DNA from 4 places in the Micromonospora sp. NPDC049903 genome. Region 1 is predicted to be linked to each of the others. Evidence: riboswitches for the same ligand, from Rfam matches in the RefSeq annotation. Region 1 holds a riboswitch; each other region holds the start of a gene.
The links. Region 1 has a riboswitch for cyclic di-AMP ahead of ACIBO1_RS10970 (NlpC/P60 family protein). Riboswitches for the same ligand answer to the same signal wherever they lie in the genome.
Positions count from the first base shown of each region.

Region 2: it holds a riboswitch for cyclic di-AMP, as region 1 does, so the genes downstream of both, ACIBO1_RS03150 (coiled-coil domain-containing protein) here and ACIBO1_RS10970 (NlpC/P60 family protein) in region 1, are expected to answer to the same signal.
Region 3: it holds a riboswitch for cyclic di-AMP, as region 1 does, so the genes downstream of both, ACIBO1_RS15400 (C39 family peptidase) here and ACIBO1_RS10970 (NlpC/P60 family protein) in region 1, are expected to answer to the same signal.
Region 4: it holds a riboswitch for cyclic di-AMP, as region 1 does, so the genes downstream of both, ACIBO1_RS24575 (coiled-coil domain-containing protein) here and ACIBO1_RS10970 (NlpC/P60 family protein) in region 1, are expected to answer to the same signal.

Region 1 covers NZ_JBITKL010000004.1:291,668-295,870, forward strand. Annotated here, with positions in the region: gene ACIBO1_RS10960 ((Fe-S)-binding protein) at 1-347, shown strand, start outside; gene ACIBO1_RS10965 (NlpC/P60 family protein) at 601-1,614, shown strand; cyclic di-AMP (ydaO/yuaA leader) riboswitch at 1,794-1,930, shown strand; gene ACIBO1_RS10970 (NlpC/P60 family protein) at 1,943-2,983, shown strand; gene dcd (dCTP deaminase) at 3,039-3,617, opposite strand; gene ACIBO1_RS10980 (pyridoxamine 5'-phosphate oxidase family protein) at 3,697-4,203, shown strand, end outside.
Region 2 covers NZ_JBITKL010000001.1:766,558-770,760, reverse strand. Annotated here, with positions in the region: gene ACIBO1_RS03155 (carbonic anhydrase) at 1-616, shown strand, start outside; gene ACIBO1_RS03150 (coiled-coil domain-containing protein) at 698-1,714, opposite strand; cyclic di-AMP (ydaO/yuaA leader) riboswitch at 1,718-1,849, opposite strand; gene ACIBO1_RS03145 (YibE/F family protein) at 2,016-3,395, opposite strand; gene ACIBO1_RS03140 (metal-sensitive transcriptional regulator) at 3,872-4,168, opposite strand.
Region 3 covers NZ_JBITKL010000008.1:76,601-80,803, reverse strand. Annotated here, with positions in the region: gene ACIBO1_RS15410 (CDP-glycerol glycerophosphotransferase family protein) at 1-190, shown strand, start outside; gene ACIBO1_RS15405 (alpha/beta fold hydrolase) at 197-931, opposite strand; gene ACIBO1_RS15400 (C39 family peptidase) at 1,011-1,874, opposite strand; cyclic di-AMP (ydaO/yuaA leader) riboswitch at 2,098-2,239, opposite strand; gene ACIBO1_RS15395 (hypothetical protein) at 2,548-3,312, opposite strand; gene ACIBO1_RS15390 (hypothetical protein) at 3,490-3,894, opposite strand; gene ACIBO1_RS15385 (acyltransferase family protein) at 4,019-4,203, opposite strand, start outside.
Region 4 covers NZ_JBITKL010000020.1:34,491-38,693, forward strand. Annotated here, with positions in the region: gene ACIBO1_RS24565 (HelD family protein) at 1-695, shown strand, start outside; gene ACIBO1_RS24570 (cation diffusion facilitator family transporter) at 762-1,679, shown strand; cyclic di-AMP (ydaO/yuaA leader) riboswitch at 1,831-1,963, shown strand; gene ACIBO1_RS24575 (coiled-coil domain-containing protein) at 1,968-3,050, shown strand; gene ACIBO1_RS24580 (1-phosphofructokinase family hexose kinase) at 3,286-4,203, shown strand, end outside.

The DNA of each region.
Region 1 (4,203 bases):
CGCCACGCGAGGTGCTGGGCAGCGCCGTCGGCGCCGACGACGGCCTGGTCGAGATGCCGCGCAACAGCGAGCGCTCCTTCTGCTGCGGCGCCGGTGGCGCGCGCATGTGGATGGAGGAGCGGATCGGCAAGCGGATCAATGTGGATCGGGTCGAGGAGGCCATGTCCACCGGTGCGAGGACCGTCGCGGTCGGCTGTCCGTTCTGCTCGACGATGCTGAGTGACGGAGTCAACGGCAAAGGCGCCGGCGACCAGGTCGAGGTGGTCGACGTGGCCAGCGTGCTGTTGCGTTCGGTCAAGCCCGAGCAGGCCCGGGGCGCCGAGGAGGGCGAGCCGGTCGCCGGGTGACCAGCGCGTACGTCGGGACGTGGCGGCATCTGTACGGATGCCGACACGTCCCGATTTTTATATTGGCGTAGATAACTGTAACGAATTGGTCGACACCCTTTGTGTGCGATCGGTCGCGCAAAGGTGAATGAGCCGTTGGTCGCCTTGATTCCGCCGCGCGCGTTCCCCTAATGTGAGGCACCGACCGCCGTGGGTCGTCTGTCTCGCCCCTTACCGCTAGCGGGACGCCCGGTGGTCGGTCGCAAAGGAGTCGGTGCCGGTGGCAACCATGCCCCTCCATCGTCATGCGCCGGGACGCCCCACCCCCGCGCGCGGGCTGCGCAAGGTCGCTCGCCGTCTGGTCGTCCTGGTCGCCGCCGCTGCGGTCGGTGCTGGTCTGGTCGCCGCGCCCGCGTACGCCGAGCCGTCGGTGGACGAGATCGAGCGCCAGATCGACAAGCAGTGGCAGCAGCTCGAACCCACCATCGAGCAGTTCAACAAGGTGCGCTCGGAGCTGCGGGTCAACCGCGAGAAGGCCGAGAAGCTGGAGAAGAAGATCCAGCCGCTGGCCCTGGAAACGGAGCTGGCGATGAACCGGGTCGCGGGCCTCGCCTCCCGGTACTACATCACCGGCCCGTCGCAGGAACTCGGCGCGGTGCTGCTCAACGCGAAGCCGGACCAGCTCGGTGAGCAGATGGCCCTCCTCGACCGGCTCGCCTGGGAGGAGCGCCGCCAGCTCGAGGGCGTCATGAAGATCCGCAAGAAGTACGACGACCAGAAGGCCACGCTCGACGCGTTGATCGTCGACCAGGAGGCCAAGCAGAAGCAGCTTGCGGCGAAGAAGAAGCAGATCGACGCCGAGATCAAGCGGCTGGAGCGGTCCCTTCCGGTGACCACGGTCAAGACCACCAACTGCCCGACCATCAACGGTGTGGTCAGCGACGCGGCCCGGACGGCCATCCGGACCGCCTGCGCGCAGGTCGGCAAGCCGTACGTCTGGGGTGCCACCGGGCCGAACTCGTTCGACTGCTCCGGTCTCACCCAGTACGCGTACCGGGCGGCGGGTATCTCCCTGACCCACTTCACCGGCGCCCAGTGGCGCGAGGGCAAGGCGATCTCGCGGGCCGACGCCCGCCCCGGTGACCTCGTGTTCTTCCGCAGCGACGTGAGTCACGTCGGGATCTATCTGGGCAACAACACGATGGTGCACGCGGCGCGTGCCGGTGTCCCGGTCAACGTCTCGCCGATCACGACGATGCCGGTCGCCGGGTTCCGTCGACCAGGCTGACGCCTGAGCGCGTACGCAGGAACCACGGAAGGCCCTCGGTCAAGCGACCGGGGGCCTTCTTCGTTGTCGGATTAATGCACCGAGAGTGACGGTGTGGGTGTGTTGCGTATCGACGCTGGTCGTCCCTACGCTGGTCAATCGTCGGGCCGCTGGCACAACCGCCCACCCGGGGCGGTGACGGTCCGACACCGCCGAGTCGCTGTCCGAGCGAGCCGGGGACCCAGGTTCCCGGGGTGAGTCCGCGATGGTCGCGGTAGGGCGTCCCCTTCCCGCCCGAACCCGTCAGCTAACCCGGTAGGCGGTCTGGGAAGAAGGAGTACGCAGCCCGGTGGCACACCATGCCCCGCGGCCTCCGTCGTACCGGTCGGCGAAGCCCGGCCCGACGACGGATGCGCCGCGATTCCGCTGGTACCGCTGCACCACCGCACTCGCCGCACTCGCCGCGACCGCCGTCCTGCTGACCGGCGGCGCGACGGCGGCCCACGCCGACCCCACGGTCGACGACATCGAGCGCCAGATCGACGAGGACTGGAACCGGCTCGAAGCCGTCATCGAACGACACAACGCGACCCGGCAGGACCTGGCCGGCACCCGCCGGGAGGCGGACGCCCTGACCGCTCGCATAGCCCCGCTGCAACAGCAGGTGGACGAGGCGATGAAGCGGGTCGGCGCGCTGGCCGCGCGGGCGTACCGCGGCGAGCCGGTGCGCGCCGTGAACACGCTGCTGGGCAGCCGGTCGCCGGGCGAGGTCGTCGCCCAGCTCGGCGTGCTCGACCGGTACGCCCGCTTCCAGCAGGAGGATGTACGCCAGGCGCGTGAGCTGCGGGACGAACTCGCCGCCGCCCGAGCCGGACTGGACCGCACCATCGCCGAGCTGACCCGCACCGAGGCTGACCTGGCCGGGAAGCGGCGGCAGATCGACACCGAGATCGAGCGGCTGCAACGGTTGCGGCTGCGGGCGTACGACGACGGGGGTGGTGGTCCGTTGCGGCCGGCGCCCTGTCCGGCCACCTATCCGGGTGGCCCGGCCGGTGAGGCGGTCACCTTCGCGTGCGCCCAGATCGGCAAGCCGTACTCGTGGGGTGCCGAGGGGCCGCACGCGTACGACTGCTCGGGGTTGATGTTGGCCGCGTGGGCGCGGGCCGGGGTGGCGCTGCCGCACAACGCGGCGCGGCAGCGGCAGGTCACCGCCTCGGTCGGTCGCGGCGACCTGCGCCCGGGTGACCTGGTCTTCTACTTCCGAGACCTGCACCACGTCGGGATGTACGTCGGCGGCGGCTGGGTGGTGCACGCCTCCCGCGCCGGCAAGCCGATCGCGATGAAGCGGATGGACACCAGTCCGATCCACAGTTTCGGCCGACCCGGCTGAGTCGCCGGGCGGACGACCACGGGCCCGCGTCTGCGCAGCGCGGGCCCGCCGGTCGTCAGCGGGTCGGCCAGGTACGCCAGTTCTGCCAGGCGCGGCTCGGCGTCGGGCCGCGCTGCCCCTGGTAGCGCGAGCCGTAGACGAGCGAGCCGTACGGGTGCTCGGCGGGCGACGAGAGCCGGAAGATGCAGAGCTGGCCGATCTTCATACCGGGCCAGAGCGTGATCGGCAGGTTGGCCACGTTGGACAGCTCCAGCGTGACGTGACCGGAGAAGCCGGGGTCGATGAAGCCGGCGGTGGAGTGCGTCAGCAGGCCGAGGCGACCGAGGCTGGACTTGCCTTCGAGCCGGCCGGCGAGCTGGTCGCCGAGCGAGATCACCTCAAGCGTGGAGGCGAGCACGAACTCGCCCGGGTGCAGCACGAACGGCTCGCCGTCGGGCACCTCCACCGGCGAGGTGAGATCGTCCTGCTGGGTGGCCGGGTCGATGTGTGTGTAGAGGTGGTTGTTGAACACCCGGAACAGCTTGTCCAGGCGGACGTCGATGCTGGACGGCTGCACCAGGGTGGGCTCGAAGGGCTCCAGCGCCAGGGTGCCGGCCTTGATCTCGGAGACCAGGTCGCGGTCGGAGAGCAGCATCGCCACACCTTAGCGGCCGGTAGTCGTGACCTGCGTGTCGGACTACCTGCTTAGAACGTATGTTCGATAGGATGTCGGCATGGCTTCCTGGTCCGATTTCGCCGTCGACGAGCCCCGACTCGCCGACGGGATCCGCCTTCTCATGCAGCAGTACGGCCCGGGCTTCGGCTACCTGGCCACGGTCCGCGCCGACGGCGGGCCCCGGGTGCACCCGGTCTCCCCGGTGATCACCGCCGACGGTCTCTTCTGCTTCGTGATCGACTCGCCGAAGCGGCGCGACCTGGAACGCGACGGGCGCTACGCGCTGCACTCGTTCCCGGCGGAGGAGAGCGACGACGAGGCGTACGTCGCTGGCCGCGCCCGACCCGTCACCGACGACGCCACGGTGGCCCGGTTGGCGCTCGCGGCCCGCGCCGCCCCGCACGCCGACTGGCGTCTGTTCGAGTTCACCGTCGACGTGGCGATGCTCGCCCGGCACGAGCGCGCCGCCACCGGCGGGCTGGTCGGTGAGCCGGCCGTGCAGGTCTGGCTCGACCCGGCCGGCGCCACCCCGCAGGCCGCCCGGCCCACGCCCCACCGGACCCGC
Region 2 (4,203 bases), on a different contig from region 1:
CGCCCTCGCCGAGCTGGTCGCCGGCAACCGCCGCTTCGTCACCGACACGCTCCGGCACCCCAACCAGAACGCCAGCCACCGGGCCGCCGTCGCCGCCGAGCAGCACCCCTTCGCGGTGATCGTGGGCTGCTCCGACTCACGGCTCGCTGCGGAGATCATCTTCGACCGTGGGCTGGGTGATCTCTTCGTGGTCCGTACCGCCGGGCACACCATCGGCCCGGAGGTGCTGGGCAGCGTCGAGTACGCGGTGAGCGTGCTGCGTACGCCGCTGGTGGTGGTGCTCGGGCACGACTCGTGCGGTGCCGTCCAGGCGGCCCGGGCCGCGGCGGCCACCGGCACCGCTCCGTCGGGGCACCTGCGGGCCGTGGTGGACGCGGTGGTGCCCAGCCTGCGCCGGGCCGAGCAGGCGGGAGTCGACGACCTGGACGCGATCGTCGACATCCACATCGCGCAGACCGTCGAGGCGATGCTGGAGTCCTCCGAGGCGCTGGCCGCCGAGGTGGCCGCAGGCGGGTGCGCGGTGGTGGGCATGTCGTACCGGCTGGCCGCCGGTGAGGTGCGGACCGTCGCGGCGGAACCTGCCGAGATGTCGGGTGTGGTCACGCCCGTGGGCTGATCCGCCGGATTGCCCGACACGGACGACGAGGGCCGCTCCGCCAGACGGCGGAGCGGCCCTCGCATGTCACCCGGACGGTGCTCAGAGCAGCGACACGTGCACGTGGTCCGTGTGGTTGGACGGGCCGCTGTAGGACCGCCACCTGTTCTCGGTCGGGAACCAGATCTGCCGGTTCCAGATCACGTAGTAGATGCCGAGCCGGTCGGCGTTGCGGACCAGGAAGGCCGCCAGGTTGTTGCCGTAGATCCGGGTGTCGTTGTTGTGCCAGGGGCTGAACCCGCTGTTCTGCAACGACCAGTCACAGGCCCGGCCCTTGGGGTGCTCGAACTTGTCACCGGGCCGCCAGCAACCGACGAAGCGGTCGAAGCCGGCCCGCTTGACCTCCTTGTACATGTGCAGGGTGCGCGGCGTGATGCAGCCCGACGTGGTCGGGTCCTTCTGGCTGCACGACTCCGGCTTCCAACTGCCGTCGGACGCGCGGTTCGGCGCCACCCGGGCGACCGGCGAGGTGGCGGCCACCAGGCCACCGGTCAGGCTCTCGCCACCGACCAGGCGGAGTGACTTCTCCGCCTCGGTCTTCTTGCGCGCCATGTCGTTGGTCAGCTTCTGCTGCTCACGGACCTCGGCGTCGGAGGCGAGCTTGGCCTGGTCGGCGCGCTCCCGGATCGTGTTGACCTCGCCCAACTTCTTGTCGTTGAACAGGTTCAACTCGTCCAGGGCGGACGCGCGGTCCATGAACGAGTCCGGCGCGTTGCTCTGCAACAACATCGCTATCGCACCCACCCGGCCGGTGCGGTACGACTGCGTCGCGATCTCGGCGACCTGCGGCCGGAGCGCGTCGAGGTCGGCTTGTGCGCGGCGCAGCTCGACGTCGAGCTTGAGCTGGCGCTTCTTGGACCGCTCCAGCTGGTTCTTGGCCTTGGAGAAGTCGCGGTTCGCCGACTCGATCAGGTCGTTGAGCATCGGTGGGTCGTCGTCGTGCTCGGCTGGCGCGGGTGGGTTCGGCGCGGCCATGGCCGGCAGGGGCCCGGCGAACACGGCGAACGCGGCGAACACGGCCACCACAGGGGTCATCCAGCGGCGTAGGGGTGCCGTCACTTCTTTCCCTTCCATCGACCGCCGACCGGGTTAGCTGACGGGTTCGGAACGGAAGTGGCCCCTACCGCTGACGCGGATTCACCCCACCTACCTGGGTCCCCGGCTCGCCTCGCGGCGATTGGGCGGTGGCACCGCAGGCGCCGCTGCGCGCCTTCGTCGGTGACCGGCTGTGAGGTTACCCGACGGTCCATGTCGGTCTCTACGCCCCGAACCCGGCTAGATGCGTCATTTCGTAATCGCGATGGGTGACCAACGACACGGGCACGAACCGTGTCGGCAGGGGCGGTCACGCTGCGGGGTGTCACCATGTGGTGTCCGTGCTCCTGTCCGGGTCGGGCCACCGCGATCCGGTGGCGGGGGGTGTGTCACGCGCACGCGCGGTGCTGAGCGCGTGCAGGGCCTCGGTCCGGTCCGTACCGGGCCGGGGAGTCGGGGGAGTGGGGCCGCCGCCGTCCGGCCCGTCGTCGTGGCCGCCGGACCCGCCGGGCTCCGGCGTGTCCCGCCGTCCGGCGGTGACCACCAGCGCGGCCAGTGCGGTCGTCAGCGGTACGGCGGCGACCAGCCCCAGCGTGGCCACCACGCTGCGGACGATCTCCTGGGTGAGGAACTCGCTGGTCACGATCTGGCCGAGCGCGCGGGTGTCGGCGGTGAGCAGGAGCAGCAACGGCAGCGACGCGCCCGCGTACGCCAGCACGATGGTGTTCACCACCGAGGCGATGTGGGCCCGGCCGACCCGGGTCGCCGAGCGGTACAGCTCCCGGCGGGTGAAGCTCGGGTTGGCGTGACGCAGTTCGGTCACGGCGGCGGCCTGGGTCACCGTGACGTCGTCGAGCACGCCGAGCGAGCCGATGATGATGCCCGCGAGCAGCAGGCCGTGCAGGTCGACGTCGCCCCGGAACATGGACAGCGTGGTGGCGTCCTCGCTGCCGAAGCCGGTCAGGTGGGTGGCCCGGGTGGCGGCCAGCCCGAGCAGGCCGGTGAGCACCAGGCTGCCGAGCGTGCCGAGGACGGCCACCGAGGTCTGTGCCGAGATGCCGTGTGTCAGGTACAGCACCACGAACATGATCAGCGCCGCGCCGACGATGGCGACCACCAACGGCGGCTGGCCGGCACTGATGCCGGGCAGCACGAAGGTGATCAGGATGGCGAAACTGGCTGCCAGACCGCCGAGCGCGGCCAGGCCGCGAAGCCGCCCGAAGGCCACGATGGCGGCGGCGAACAGCACCGCGAGCCAGATCAGCGGCTTACCCCGCTGGTGCTCGGCGATGTTGTAGTAGCTGAGCGAGGGGTCCTCGGGATCGGTCAGGGAGACCAGGATGATCTCGTCGCCGACGCTGACCCGTGGCGCTCCCGGGCCGTCCGGCAGCGGCGTCTGCACGTCCTGACCTTCGTCCGGGCCGTTGTCGACCCGTACGGTCACCGTGCCGCACTGCTGCCCGGCGGTGGTCGGGGTGCCCTCGGGCACGACCGGGTTCGGTGGGCAGGGCTCGTTCACCACCCGGGTGACCGTGCCGTGGTAACGAGGCGTGTCGTCGGCGGCCTCGGGTCGCGGCGGGTCCGAGGGCCAGAGGATGAGCGCGGCGACCAGGGTGACGAGGAAGAGGGGGACCACCGTCACGATGAGGATCCGCCGCACCCGGGGTGGGGTGGGCGGAGCGGAACGGGTGTGGTCGGCGCCCATTCATTGTCTCCCAACGATTCCAAGGCGAACTACGTACCGGCGGGCGAGAAGGTTCAGCGCCGCCGGTCGGCCGCTGCGGCGGGCATCCGGAATGGCCCGAGCGTGGCAGGATGGCTGCGTACCGTGAGGGCAGGGCCGGCTCTCGGCAACCGCAGCAGGGCTGCGGCCCGGGTGCGCAACCGCGGCAGGGCTGCGGCCGTGTCACACCGCCACACGCGGGCGGCGGCAGTGCGGCGCGACCGTGTCGGGGGTACGGCGACGGGCCGCCGAAGGTCTGCTGCGGCGGTGGTGCGTGCCCGACGGCGGGCGGGGGCCGGGAGGCTTCCGGGTCGGCTGGCCATCGTGGCGAATGGTAGCCAGGTCGGCATCGGAACGCAGGTCGCGAGCGTGTGTCGGGGGCGGGCGTCGGAGACGACACTCCCGGCCGGGCGTGCGGGTGGGGCGGGTCAGCCGCGCCTCATCAGGCGACGGGCGGGTCAGCCGCGCTTCATCAAGCGGCCGACGGCGGCCATCATCTCGGAGGCCATCTCGTCGGCGCGGCCCTCGGCGGCGCCCTCGTGCATGCAGTGCCGGGCGTGCCCGTCGAGCAGGCCGAGAGCGACCTTGTCCAGCGCGGCCTGGATCGCGGAGATCTGGGTGAGCACGTCGATGCAGTAGCGATCCTCGTCGACCATCTTCTCGACGCCGCGTACCTGCCCCTCGACACGACGTAGCCGGGCGAGCAGTTGGTCCTTGCTGGCGGTGTAGCCGCGGATCGGCGCGGGTGTGCTCATGAACACGAGGATAACGTACCCCTGGGGGGTATGGT
Region 3 (4,203 bases), on a different contig from region 1:
GACCCGGCTGCTCGACACCGATCCGCTCGCCGAGGCGCGCTGGGCGACCCGTCGGCGCTACCTGGGCGACTTCCCGGCCGAGTCGTACGCCGAGGCGTTCCTGGGCGCCGCCCGGCGGGAGCTGGACCCGACCTGGACCGCCCCGGCACCCCGGGCCACGACCGACGCCGCGCTGCCCAGCGCCACCTGAGCGGTCTCAGCGCCAGGGGTCGAGCAGGGCCAGCACCGCCGCCGGGTCCTCGACGTGGGCGTGGTGACCGAGACCGGGCAACGTGACCACGGGTACGCCGTACGCCCGGAGCTGGTCGTCGGTGACCATCGTGTCGTGTTCGCCTCGGGCCAGCAGGACCGGCACGTCGATCGTCGCCAGCAGCGCGGCCAGGTCGGGTTCGCCGACGGCGAAGGCGGCCGGGTCCATGGCCAGCCGCCACCGCCCGTCCACCTGCCGCAGCCCGGCGTCCACCGCCGGTTGCTCCGGGCCGAGCAACCCGGTCAGGCCGGCCACCCGCAGGTACCGCCGGGCCGCCTCCTCGCGGGTGCCGAACCAGGTGACCGGCCGGGCGGCCAGGTCGGCGGCGCGGGCCAGCTCCGCCGGGGACCAGACCGCCTTGATGCCGAGGCCCACCACCGCGTCGACCGCCACGCCCCGGTCGGCGGCGGCCAGCGCCAGGCCGACCACCCCGCCGAGCGAGTGTCCGAGTACGACGATCCGGTCACCGGGGGCGAGACTCCCCGCGACCCGGTCGGCGAGAGCGGTGAACGAGTACTCCGGCAGCGGCGGCGCGGCGCCGTGACCGGCCAGATCCGGGGCCGACCACCGGCCCGGCCACCGCTCCTGCAACAGCGGCGCCCAGGGCAGCCACACGTCGCCGGTGCCACCCATCCCGTGCAGCAGCACCAGCACCGCCCGGTCGCCCGACTCCTCGCTCATGCGCGAAGTCTGCCACTTGGAGGGAAGGAAGGGTCCCCTGCTATGCACGAGGCGTTAGCAGGGGACCCTTCCTTACATCTCAGGAGGAGTAGCCGCGGGTGGCGGCCCAGTGGGCGAGATCGATGGTGGTCATCCAGTACGAGTAGTACGAGGCGTCGGCCGAGTCGGCGATCTTGACCAGTCGACCGTCGTCCTCGTAGCCCACCACGGCGACGTAGTGACCACCGGGGAAGGAGTGCCAGCCGCCGCCGGTGTCGGTGGCGCTGCCGGCCACGTTCACCACGACACCGCGCCCGTCGGTGATCGCCTCGACCACGTCGGCCTGGAGCTGGTCCATCTGCGCCGGGCTGGCCGAGCCGCCCGGCAACATCGTGGTCGAGTACGGCTCGCCCTTGACCGTGGCGTTGAGCACCCGGGTGGTGTCCTGGGCCGAGTTGGTGCCGGCGTACGTGGTGCCGAGCTGGACGGCCAGGGTGTCCTGGTCACGGTCGACACCGGCGGCGCTGAGCGCGTTGCGTACCGCGGCCGGGCCGCAGTAGTAGCCGGTGGTCTGCGCCTGGAAGTCGTAGTCCAGGACCTTCCGCGCCGGCGCCTTCGGGGCGGCCTTCGCACTGGTGGCCACCGGCGAGGGAGCCGCCGAGGTGGCCTTCGGCGAGGGCGACGGCGACGGCGCGGCGCTGCTCGGGGCCGCGCTGCCCGGCGGGGTCGACGGGGTCGGCTCCACCCGGGCCTCGGCGCGGGAGACCGCGGTGTCGCCGCGCAACTCGGCGACGGCGGTCGTGGTGTGCGCGGTGGCCGGGGTGTCCTCGGTGCCGACGAGTACGGCACCGGCACCGGTGGCCAGCGCCAGCGCGGCGGCCGAGGCGGCGACGACCTGGTAGGGGCGTTCGGTGGCCAGCCGGCGTAGCTGGCGCGTGACGGTCTGCTTCACGGAGTCCTCCACGGGGCTCAGGGAGGCACGGCGAACCGCTCCGGCGGTCAGCTCGACAGGACCTGTCGAGGACCACCCGAGTACGGGGACGGCCGTGCGAGGGGCGACGCCCGGATACCGGGCGGGGCGGTGGTCGCAGTCAGCTCGTGGCCGACGGCCCGACGAGCGCGGGCACCGCGGTGCCGTGGAGGTGCGGGAACTCAAGGGGTACGACGAGGGGATGCACGAGAGGAAAAGCTCCTTCCGACACCGCCGACCGGGTTAGCTGACGGGTTCGGGCGGGAAGACGGCCCTACCGTGAGCCGAGGCTCGCGGATTCACCCCAGTGGTGCGGTGGGTCCCCGGTTCGTGAGACCACGATTAGGCGGGTCGATGCGGCGTCGCCTCCTGCGATCGGGTACCGCATCGGACGGGCCGACACTACTGGCCGGCCATTGCCCTGCCAACCCGCTCTGACCTGCGTAAACATGATCCAGGTCGATGATTTTCGGGCGTTCGGTCAGCGACGTCGCGCAACGGGACCGACGGCGATCGACGCAACAGGCGGTGACAGGTGGACCACCCGCAGACAATGTCTCCGGGCATCGCGTCACGTCTCGGGCGGATCCCGCCCCGGCGTCCGTTCCGGCGATGGATGTGACCGGGCTCACCCAATCCGGCCGGACTATCCGGTCGCCGAGCCGGGTCACCCCACGCGCGCCGGGCGCCACCGCAGGACCGCTGCGGCCGGACGTGCGACGGCGGTGACGGCGGGCGCCGGGAGCAGGTTCGGCCGCACGCGCTGCGCGGCGGCGTACGCCTCGGCGGAGAGCACCCGGGCCGCGTCGGTGGCCAGCTCGGCCTCCCTCCAGGCGGCCCGTTCCCGCTCGGCGGCGGCCCGGTATGCGGCCCGGTGGTTGTCGCGGACGATCCGGGCCAGGACCACCTCCTGTTCGGCCGGGTGCAGTCGGGGATCCCAGCCGGCCCGACGCGCCAGCACGTCGGTGAGCTGCCGCGCCGACAGGTCACCGCGCCAGTGCGCCTGCATCGCCGCATGGTGCAGCCAGCGCTCCCGGGCGGCGTACTCGCTGGCGGTGCGCGGGGTGCGGGGAGCCGGCAGTGCGGTGGCCCCGGCGAGCCGCCGGGCCCGGCTCTCCGCCTCGTCGAATCCGGCCCAGGCCCGGTCGAGAGCGGTCTGAGCGGTACGCCACGCCTCCTGCCGCCGGGCGGCGTTCTGCGCGGCCCCGGCGGCGGCCACGGCCACCTCACCGGCGTAGCGGCGCAGATCGGCCGCCTCGGCCTCGGCGGGGTCGTCGGCCGGGCCGGTGGTCTCGTCGGCGCCGGACGAGTCCGGTTCGGGCCGGGCGACCAGGGCGGTGAGCATGCCCAGCGCGAGCAGGAGCAGCACCGACCAGATAGCGGCGGCTCGGGGCACCTCGATCAGGAACTGGTAGAGGACGGTCTTCTCCATGGCGGTACCTCGTGGGCAGTGGTGCGCTGACAGCGGACCGCGCCGGCATCCGGTCGTCCGGTGGCGGCGCCACGGGACCGGGCGGGCGGTGACGGGGTGCATCGCGGGCAGAGGTCCCGGGCGTTGCGGGACGGGCTGCGGCGGAGTCCGGTCGGCGGGCCGCAGCGAGGCGTCAGGTCAGGCGCCGGGTGGGGCGCGGGCACCGTGAGCGGCCGGTGCGACCGTCGTCGGGACGGATGTCGCCGGACCCGCGACCGCCGTCGCGGCGGGCCGCTGCGCCTCCGGGCGCGCCTCCGGCAGCAGTCCGGGTACGCCCACCGGGTCGACACGGTCGACGACCCCGGTGGCGGCCACTGCGACCAGCGTGCCGGAGGACGTGGGTTGCCAGCCTGCGTGGGGCGACTGCGCGAGCAGGACGGACGACGCGACCCGGTCGACGGCGGGGTGCCCGGCGGGGCCGCTCTGGGCGGGCATCGCCCAGGCGCCGAGGGTGAACGCGGCGGCGACCGCGAACCCGGTCAGCAGCCGCGTCGCCCAGCGCGCCAGCCACCACAGGGGACGGGCGGACGCGACGGGAAGCACATCGTCACGCTACCGCCACCACCGTCGAATCGCATCGGCGACGGGCGTGTCGCGTCGGCGACGCGCCGCCGATGACACACGAAACAGCAGGTCGGACGGCCGAGGAGGACGATCCACCATGGACTCAGCGGTGCGGGTCGCGCCGACCGGCGGTGCTCGGCTCGTCACCCGCCACCCGCTGCCTCGGCAGCCCGGCGGGCGACCCGGTACGTGGCTGCACGGGCGAGCCCGCAGGCGGCTCCGCGCCCGCTTCTGCGGGCGGCTGGGTGGGCGGCCCGGCGGCCCCGGCGGCGGGTGGCGGGGCGGAAG
Region 4 (4,203 bases), on a different contig from region 1:
CGCACGCCGGCCGGCAGCGGGCCGCCCGCCAGGCGGCCCGGGAGCGGCCGGAGGACTACCGCGACTACGCGCACGTGGTGGTGGACGAGTCGCAGGACGTGTCACCGATGCAGTGGCGCATGATCGGCCGACGCGGTCGGCTGGCCTCGTGGACGGTGGTGGGCGACCCGGCGCAGACCGCGTGGACGGGGGATCCGCAGGAGCTGTCCCGGGCCCGGGACCAGGCGTTGGGTCGTCGGCGGCGGCACCGGTTCACGCTCACCACCAACTACCGCAACTCGGCGGAGATCTTCGCGGTGGCGGCGGCCGAGATCCGGCGGGCGTACCCGGACCTGGCCCTGCCCACCGCCGTGCGGACCACCGGGGTCGACCCGGTGGAGCTGGTGGTGCCGGCGGCGGAGCTGGAAACCAGTGTGCTGACCGCCGCGAGCGCGCTGCTCGGCGAGGTCGAGGGCACCGTCGGGGTGATCACGCCGGTGCCGCGCCGGGACGAGGTCGCGGCCTGGCTGGGCGGGCTCGGCGGCGAGCGCCTCCAGGTGGTGACCAGCCTGGAGGCCAAGGGCATGGAGTACGACGGCGTGGTGCTGGTCGCCCCCGGTGAGATCCGTGCCGATCCGGGCTCCGGCGTGCGTACGCTCTACGTCGCCCTGTCCCGGGCCACCCAGCGGCTGACCACGATCGACCCGACCGGCTGAGCGCGCACATATAGCAATGTCGGCATAGATCCGTCCCCGGCGGGGCGCAGCACGCAAGGTGTCTGCGTGGGCGCGGGCCACGACCACCACCACGCTTCGGTGTCGAACGCCGCACACCGCCACTCCGGCCGGCTGTGGGCGGCGTTCGTGCTGCTCGCCGCCCTGATGGTGGTGGAGGCGGTGACCGCCCTGTGGACCGGCTCGCTGGCCCTGCTCTCCGACGCCGGGCACATGTTCACCGACGTGCTCGGCATCGGGATGGCGCTCGCGGCGGTGACCGCCACCCGACGCGTGGACACACATCCACAACGCACCTTCGGCCTCTATCGGCTGGAGGTGCTCGCCGCGTTGGCCAACGCCGTGCTGCTCGTCGGCGTCGCCGGTTACGTGCTGGTCGAGGCGGCACGCCGGTTCGGCGACCCACCGGAGGTGCGTACCGGGCCGGTGCTGGTGGTGGCCACGCTCGGCCTGCTCGCCAACCTGGTCGCGTTCGCGCTGCTGCGACCCGGGGCACGGGAGAGCATCAACCTGCGCGGGGCGTACCTGGAGGTGCTGGCCGACCTGCTCGGCTCGCTGGGGGTGATCGCGGCGGCGGCGCTGATCGCGCTGACCGGCTGGTGGTGGGCGGACCCGCTGGTGGCGGTCGCGATCGGCGCGTTCATCCTGCCGCGTACCTGGCGTCTGGGCCGGGCGGCGGTCCGCATCCTGGTGCAGGCAGCCCCGGAGCACCTCCAGGTCACTGCGGTGCATGACCGGCTGGCCGCGGTGCCCGGCGTGGCCAGCGTCCACGACCTGCACGTCTGGACGCTCACCTCCGGGATGGAGGTGGCCTCGGCCCACCTGACCACCGCCGAGGGCGTCGAGGTCGGCACGGTGCTCCGCGCGGCCCGTAAGGCACTGCGCGAGGACTTCGACATCGCGCACGCCACGTTGCAGATCGAGCCCGGGACGAGCGCAGGTGCCTGTGGGACGGTGGAGTGGTAGCGGGACGAGGAATACGAAAGGCAACAAGAATCCCATTTGTCTGGTTTACTGGTGATCAGGGGAACACCAGGAGTCACACCGGCTGCACCAGCCCCACCAGCACCGGTAGGCTCGGACCCGGTCTCCGCCAGGCGGCACTCGACGGTGCCGGCGGTGACCGCCGCCTAATCGCCCGCCAGGGCGAACCGGGGAACCATGTTCCAGGGGTGCATCCGCGTCCAGCGGTAGGGATCTTCCGTCCCGAACCCGTCAGCTAACCCGGTCGGCGGCTGACGGAAGGACATGTGCATGCCAGCAGTGGCAACCGTGAGACCGGCCGCCCGTACGGCGGCCCTGATCGCTGCGGGGCTCGCCCTCGCCCTGGGCGCCGCGCTCGCTCCGTTCAGCGCTGCCTCCGCAGCCCCCGGTGACGTCGGCGACGAGGGCGGCACACCGGCGCTGCGCGCCCAGTTGGAGGCGGCCAGCAAGGGCTACCTCGACGCCAAGACCGCCCTGGACCGCTCGGTCGACCGGCAGAAGAAGCTGGCCGCGCAGCTCACCACGACCGAGGGTCAGCTCACCGAACGCAGCGACAAGGTAGCCGAGATCGCCGCGCAGGCGTATCGCGGCGGCCGGCTCGGTGCCGCGTCGGCGCTGCTCAACAGCGGCTCCCCGGCCGGCTTCATGGACCGTGCGGCGGCGCTGGACGCGGTGGCGGCCAACGAGGAACGCGCGCTGCGGGACCTGCGGACCACCCGGGACGAGGTCAGCAAGACCAAGCAGGCCCTCGACGTCGAGGTGCAGGAGCAGCGCAAGCAGGTGGCCGTGATGGCCAAGCGCAAGGAGCAGGCCGAGCGCTCGCTGACCGTGGCCGAGGAACGCGCCGAGCGCGCCGAGCGGGCCGCGGCACAGGAGCGGGCCAGCCGGACCCCGGCACGTGGCGGCGGTTCCAGCAGCGCCACCGCCAAGCCGGCACCGCGCAACTCCAACGGCTCCTGGCCGGCCGAGTCGTGCAGCGTCAACGACCCCACCCCGGCCAACGGCTGCATCACGCCCCGCACCCTGCACGCGCTCAACCAGGCCAAGGCGGCCGGCTTCACCCGGTACGTCTCCTGCTACCGCGCGGGCGGCTCGGGTGAGCACCCGAAGGGTCGGGCCTGCGACTTCGCGGCGCAGAAGAACGGCTTCGGCGGGGTCGCCACCGGCGGCGACCGGACGTACGGCAACAACCTGGCGGCGTTCTACGTCAACAACGCCGACCGTCTCGCCGTGCTCTACGTGATCTGGTACAAGCAGATCTGGCTGCCGAGCAGCGGCTGGCGGACGTACAGCGGCGCGCGGGGCGACCCGTCCAGCGACCACACCAACCACGTGCACCTGTCGGTGTACTGATCCACACGGCACGCCGGGTGGCCGCCCTCGCGGGTGGTCCACCCGGCGTCGTCGTTCCCGCACTCCGAGGCGGCTGCCTCGGTTCCGCCCCGCCCGTCGCCGCGCGCTCTGCGGCCACCTTGGTTACCGTCGACATCGAAGCGGACATTTCGTGGCGACCGGGAGGAACGGTTATGAGCGGACCGCAGCGGACCCAGTGCGACGGTGCGTCGTGAGCGCGGCGACCGGACATGTGATGGTCTTCGCGCCGACCCCACTGCTCACGGTCACGATCGACCAGCCCAACGAGACTCCGGAGCTGCACCTGCACCCCGGCGGTCAGGGCGTCTGGCAGGCCCGGATGGTGCTGTCGCACGGCGTCGACGTGGTGCTCTGCACCGCGCTCGGCGGCGAGATCGGGCAGGTGCTGGAGCCCCTGCTGGTCAGCGAGGGCGTCGACCTCAAGGTGGTGGCGCGGGACTCCGGCGGCAGCGGCGGGTACGTACACGACCGCCGCGAGGGCACCCGGCAGGAGATCGTCGACGTGACCGGGCAGCCGCTGAGTCGACACGAGTTGGACGAGCTCTACAACCTGTCGCTGGGCGAGGGACTGCGGGCGGCGGTGAGCATCCTGAGCGGCCCGAACGACCCGTCGCTGGTCCCCGCCGACCTGTACCGGCGCTTCGCCGCCGACCTCGGCGCGAACGGCAGCCGGGTGGTGGTGGACCTCTGCGGCGACCACCTCACCGCCGTGCTGGACAGCGGGGTGTTCTTCGTCAAGGTCAGCCACGAGGAGCTGATCGCCGACGGCCGCGCGGCCGACGACGACGAGGAGCAGCTCACCCGGGCGATGTACGAGCTGCACGCCACCGGCGCCGAGAACGTGGTGGTCAGCCGTGCCGACAAGCCGGCGCTGGCCCTCGTCGACGGCGAGGTCTTCGAGGTGCAGATGCCCCGCCTGGAGGCGGCCGACCCGCGCGGTGCGGGAGACTCGATGACCGCCAGCGTGGCCGCCGTGGTGGCGCGCGGCGGTGACGTACGCACCGCGATCCGGACCGGCGCGGCGGCCGGCGCGCTGAACGTCACCCGGCACGGGCTGGGCACCGGGCGGCTGGACTCGATCACCGGCCTGGTGGACCGGGTACGCCTGGAGCCGGCCGGCGTCCGCCGGCAG